Regions from separate parts of the Sodalis sp. RH20 genome, predicted to be linked through region 1. Evidence: predicted binding sites of a transcription regulator. Region 1 holds the regulator's gene; the other holds the start of a gene.
The links. Region 1 encodes CRP, which controls carbon source genes, mostly activating them, when cyclic AMP is high. Its sites were predicted from a motif close to ATGTGANNNNNNTCACAT; they were not measured.
Positions count from the first base shown of each region.

Region 2: the regulator CRP is predicted to act here: its motif matches at 1,840-1,857, upstream of serA (phosphoglycerate dehydrogenase).

Region 1 covers NZ_CP178733.1:5,379,481-5,382,617, forward strand. The annotation lists gene ACL2XM_RS24430 (YccS/YhfK family putative transporter) at 1-1,131, opposite strand, end outside; gene crp (cAMP-activated global transcriptional regulator CRP) at 1,185-1,817, opposite strand; gene ACL2XM_RS24440 (hypothetical protein) at 1,985-2,173, opposite strand; gene ACL2XM_RS24445 (OsmC family protein) at 2,133-2,555, shown strand.
Region 2 covers NZ_CP178733.1:5,787,147-5,790,283, reverse strand. The annotation lists gene ACL2XM_RS26440 (5-formyltetrahydrofolate cyclo-ligase) at 1-284, shown strand, start outside; gene serA (phosphoglycerate dehydrogenase) at 415-1,647, opposite strand; gene rpiA (ribose-5-phosphate isomerase RpiA) at 1,963-2,619, opposite strand; gene ACL2XM_RS26425 (LysR family transcriptional regulator ArgP) at 2,836-3,137, shown strand, end outside.

The DNA of each region.
Region 1 (3,137 bases):
GCCGATGGCCAGCATAATCCCAAGCCTTGCCGCGCTGCGCAGCGCCATGGATTTAAAGGAACAGTAGCTGACCAGCGCATGCCAAAACGACAGCCGCTGCTGGTTGTCGGCCATCAGGTCGCGGCGGTAAAGCGGGCGCTGGGTACGCAGCAGCCGGGCGATACGGCTGAAATGGTAATAACAAAACTGTCCGACCGGATTATCCGGATGCCGGTCGGCAATTTTTTCCAGGGCCGACAGCGCGGTGGCCATGTTAAAACGCCCCGGCTGCCGGTGATAGAGAATATCATCCGCCAGTACCCGCAACCGCGCGGCAATCAACCGGGCGTTATAGCGGATAACCGCCTCGGCGTGGCTTTGCGCCACCAGTTTTTGTACTTCGTCCGGCTGGTGCAGGCTGACGGCGATATGCTCCTGCAAATCCAGCGCCACCTGGAAAGAACGCAGCAGGCGTTTGTACTGCAGCTGATCATTGGCCGACAGCATATAAAGCTGCTGGTATACCTGGGCAATCAGATCAATCACCGCCTGCTGGCGGGCAAACAGCGGCGGCAGGGCGGTTTCCGGATCGGTATGCTGTGTCAGCAGGGTATATTTCGCCTCGATATAATCCGCCAGCTCCCGATACAGCAGGCTAAGAGATTCCCGCATCGGCTGCTCCTTCCACAACCGGAACCACAGGGCGTTGAACAGTCCGTACCAGGCGGTGCCGGCAATATACAGCAGCGGCGGCACGACGGGCGGCACATTGCCGGCCAGGCCCAGGGTAAAGATGGCGGCGATAAGCGCGGCGGGCAATAAACGGCCGTGCAGCGGGCTGATTTCACCGGTAACGCCGAACAGCAGCGCCAGGCCGAGCATCACCAAGGGCAACGGCACCGGCACGGCCAACAGCACCTGGATCAGCACGCTGCTCAGCGCGAACAGCGCACCGCCGACGGCCAGGCGCTTGAAAAACCGTTTATGCAGGGTATCGAGGCCGGCGATATTGCAGCAGGCAGGGACCAACGAAAACAGCAGGCCGTTTTGCAAGCTGCCGAATAACAGGCCGGCGGCCACCGGCAGGCATAGCACGATGGTTTGCCGCAGGGCATAGTTTACTTCAGGGTGGTAGATTAACCGGCGCCACATACTGTCAGCAAAAAAAGCGTGGTACGAAGCACCACGCCTGTATAACGGGGCTATCAGCGCGTGCCGTAAACAACAATGGTTTTACCGTGCGCGGATATAAGATTTTGATCTTCGAGCATTTTAAGAATACGTCCTACCGTCTCGCGGGAACAGCCGACAATCTGGCCGATTTCCTGACGGGTGATTTTTATCTGCATGCCGTCGGGGTGGGTCATGGCGTCGGGTTGTTTCGCCAGGTTCAACAGGGTTTGCGCTATGCGTCCGGTAACGTCCAGGAATGCCAGGTTGCCGACTTTTTCCGACGTTACCTGTAAACGACTGGCCATTTGCGCCGACAGGCGCATCAGGATATCCGGATTCACCTGAATCAGCTGCCGGAATTTTTTATACGAAATCTCGGCGACTTCACAGGCGGTTTTCGCCCGTACCCAGGCACTGCGTTCCTGACCTTCCTCGAATAGGCCGAGCTCACCGATGAAATCTCCCTGGTTAAGATAGGAGAGAATCATCTCTTTGCCTTCTTCATCCTTAATCAGCACCGCCACGGCGCCCTTAACGATGTAGTAAAGCGTTTCAGCCTTTTCACCCTGATGTATAAGTGTACTCTTCGATGGATACTTATGAATATGGCAATGAGACAGGAACCATTCGAGAGTCGGGTCTGTTTGCGGTTTGCCGAGAACCATTCGCTGTTATCCTCTTTTGTCATCGCTATCCCAGGTTCGGGACATCGTATTCCCTGTTACGGCGCTTGTATTATTCACTCTGACTCCGCGTTTAAACGGAGCGACGTAAGGGAACTTATTAGGGTCTGGTAATGTGATGTTCCGATCGATCTCTTGCCCTTTCATTATCATGAGGCCGATCCAGCCTTGTTTTTAGCATAGGTTTGAAGCAGTGTCTTCTGTTGTCTTGCTTCAGCATGAAGTATGTTCAGTAACATTGCCAGTTTTCCAACAAAAATGTAGTCTGCTGGAAAGCTTTTCATCAGGAGTATCATAATGCAGGCACGGGTCAAATGGGTAGAAGGGTTGTCTTTCATGGGCGAATCCGCCTCGGGCCACCAGGTTTTGATGGATGGGAACGCGGGCGAAAAAGCGCCCAGCCCAATGGAAATGGTATTGATGTCGGTCGGCGGCTGCAGCGCCATTGATGTGGTATCGATTTTACACAAAGCGCGGCAGGACGTCCGGGACTGCGAGGTCAAACTCACCTCCGAGCGCCGCGACGAGGCGCCGCGCCTGTTTACCCATATCAACCTGCATTTTATCGTCACCGGCGCCGGGCTGACCGACAAGGCGGTGGAGCGGGCGGTGACGCTATCGGCGGAAAAATACTGCTCGGTCTCACTGATGCTCGGCGCGTCGGTCAATATGACCCACAGCTTTGAAGTGCGCGACGAACACCACGCCCCCGCCGCCTAACCGTCCCGCCGTCACCGCACTCCAACCCGGCGTGTTCAAGGGAGAGCGCGCCAATGGGGTCGAATCGGGCATGGTTTCTCTGCCCGACCGAGCGCCCCATGGCACGGTATGCCCGCCAACACCGCGCTCAAACCCGGCGTGTTCAAGGGAGAGCGCGCCAATGGGGTCGAATCGGGCATGGTTTCTCTGCCCGACCGAGCGCCCCATGGCACGGTATGCCCGCCAACACCGCGCTCAAACCCGGCGTGTTCAAGGGAGAGCATGCCGATGGGGTCGAATCGGGCGTGGTGTTCCCGCCCGACCGAGCGCCCCACGGTATGCTAGGCCCGCCAACACCGCAGCGAATCCTGGCGTGTTCCAGGGAGAGCATGCCGATGGGGTCGAATCGGGCGTGGTGTTCCCGCCCGACCGAGCGCCCCACGGTATGCTAGGCCCGCCAACACCGCAGCGAATCCTGGCGTGTTTAAGGGAGAGCATGCCGATGGGGTCGAATCGGGCGTGGTGTTCCCGCCCGACCGAGCGCCCCAGGGTATGCTAGGCCCGCCAACACCGCAGCGAATCCTGGCGTGTTCAAGGGAAAGC
Region 2 (3,137 bases), 410 kb from region 1:
ACCGCCTGCATATCAGCGAGCCGCGGCTGGACGTGACCCAACTCTTGCCGGCGCGGCATCTCGATATCCTGTTTACCCCGCTGGTGGCCTTTGATGCCCGGGGCCAGCGCCTGGGCATGGGCGGCGGCTTTTACGATCGCACCCTGCGGCACTGGCGGCGCGGCGCCGGCTTCTACCCCATCGGGCTGGCCCACGATTGCCAGCAGGTGGACGCCATACCGGCGGAGCCCTGGGATATCCCGTTGCCGGAAATTGTTACCCCGTCGCGGCACTGGCGCTGGTAAACCGTCGGGGACGGATGGCGGCCCTTGGCCCGGTGGTGTATCCGGCGTGCGCGCTAAGCTGGCGGTACCCATAAAAAAACCCCGGCTCGCTAAGCCGGGGCTGGGGTCGACCACCTCAGGCGCGCAGCTATCAGTACAGCAGGCGGGCGCGGATAGTGCCGGGTATCGCCTTCAGCAGCTGCAGGGCGGTATTTTCGGTATCGGTTTCCACATCAATGACCACATAACCGATTTCGGGCGTGGTTTGCAGATACTGGGCGGCGATATTGATGCTTTGCTCGGCAAAAATCTGGTTGATGCGGGTCAGGATCCCGGGACGGTTTTCATGGATATGCAGTAAACGGCTGACGTTATCGCCATGTTCCGGCAGCGAGACTTCCGGGAAATTGACCGCCGACAGGGTCGAGCCGTTATCGGAGTATTTGGCCAGTTTGCCCGCCACTTCCACGCCGATATTTTCCTGCGCTTCCTCGGTGGATCCGCCGATATGCGGCGTCAGGATCACATTATCGAATTCACACAGCGGCGAGTTGAACGGATCGCTGTTGGTGGCGGGCTCTTCCGGGAACACGTCCACGGCGGCGCCGGCGATATGTTTACTGGCCAGGGCGTCGCACAGGGCCGGGATATCCACCACCGTACCGCGCGAGGCGTTGATAAACAGCGACCCCGGCTTCATATGGCCGAATTCTTCCTTGCCCATCATATTGCGGGTGGACTGGGTATCCGGCACATGCAGGGAGACCACGTCGCACATACCCAGCAGCTCAGGCAGCGAATCCACCTGGCGCGCGTTGCCCAGGGACAGTTTGCTCTCGATATCGTAATAGAACACCTGCATCCCCAGGCCTTCCGCCAGGATACTCAGCTGGGTGCCGATATGGCCGTAACCGATGATGCCCAGTTTCTTGCCGCGCGCTTCATAGCTGCCGCTCGCCTGCTTGTTCCACTGGCCGCGGTGCGCTTTGGCGTTGGCCTCCGGGACGCCGCGTATCATCAGCAGCATTTCGCCGAGCACCAATTCCGCCACGGAGCGGGTATTGGAAAAAGGCGCATTGAATACCGGCACGCCTTTTTTCAGCGCGGCTTTCAGATCGACCTGATTGGTGCCGATACAAAAGCAGCCGACGGCAACGAGTTTTTCCGCCGCGGCAAAGATGTCTTCCGTCAGGTGGGTACGGGATCGGATGCCGATAAAGTGCGCGTCGCGCACGGAGGCTTTCAGTGCCGCGGAATCCAGCGCGCCCTTATGGTATTCAATATTGGTATAACCGGCGCGTTTCAGGCTATCCACCGCGCTGGGGTGAACACCTTCGACCAACAGAAACTTAATCTTATCTTTTTCCAGCGATACTTTTGCCATTTCCCGACCCTTTTTGAGACTTCAGATGCGACTGCAACACACAGCACCCGGACAAAATAACAAAAATTACCGTGGCGGCAACAGGGCCGTTTATCCTTAAGACAGCATAAGACGCAGCCATAAGCGATTGCTATGGATAAATCCTCTGGTCTGGTGGAGAAGCGTCATATATATAGCAGGCCGATGGCATAAATGTGACATTTATCACTGAATTTCGCCTGCGGCGATAAAAGATGCTATGTAAACAAAATTAACATCCACCGCCGCCGGCGTGGAAAGCCGGCGGCGGCGCCGGGCGGTGGTAAAACCGGCCTGTTACTCGATAACCTGAACGCCCCCGGCGGTGCCGATCAGCGCCACATCCGCGCCGCGCCGGGCAAACAGGCCCACGGTCACCACGCCGGGCAGGCTGTTGATTTTGTCTTCCAGGGCCACCGCGTCCAGGATGCGCAGGTTGCGCACGTCCAGGATAATATTGCCGTTATCGGTTACCACGCCCTGGCGGTACTCCGGCAATCCGCCCAGTTTCACCAGCTCGCGCGCCACATAGGCGCGCGCCATCGGGATCACTTCCACCGGCAGGGGAAAATTGCCCAGGACGTCCACCCGTTTGGATCCATCGACGATACAGATAAATTTACGCGCGACCGCCGCGATGATTTTTTCGCGCGTCAGGGCCGCCCCGCCGCCTTTGATCATCTGCATCTGGCCGTTGATTTCATCGGCGCCGTCGACATAGATGTCCAGCACGTCGACGCTGTTGAGATCCAGCAGCGGGATACCGAGGCTCTTCAGCTTGGCCGAAGAAGCGTCCGAACTGGAGACCGCCCCTTCGATTTGATTCCTGATGCTGCCCAGGGCATCGATAAAATGCGCGGCGGTGGACCCGGTGCCGACGCCGACGATCGTGCCCGGTTTCACATACTTCAATGCCGACCAGCCCACCGCCTTTTTCAGTTCATCCTGCGTCATAAATAATTAAGCCTTGGCTACGGAAAGTGGGCGGTATTATAAAACAATATCATCGCCGATGGCGTGAATTCCGCCACAACCCGCCGCATCCCGGATGCCCGCGCCTGACACGGCTAAAATTTTGCGTCCGCAACCGGGTCAATCTATGGCATAGTGAAAACCGGTGACCAAAAAGTACCTATTGATGCACAGAGATATCGACGCAGGGGATAAAGAATGAAACGCCCGGACTATCGGACGCTGCAGGCGCTTGACGCCGTGATACGGGAACGGGGTTTTGAACGCGCCGCGCAAAAATTATGTATCACCCAATCCGCGGTATCGCAGCGCATAAAACAACTGGAAAACCTGTTTGGCCAGCCGCTGCTGGTGCGTACCATTCCCCCACGGCCCACCGAGCAAGGGCAAAAGCTGCTGGCCTTGCTGCATCAGGTGGAATTGCTGGAGGACGAATGGCTGGGCACCGATAACGGCAGCGACACGCCGCTGCTGCTGTCGCTGGCGGTGAATGCCGACAG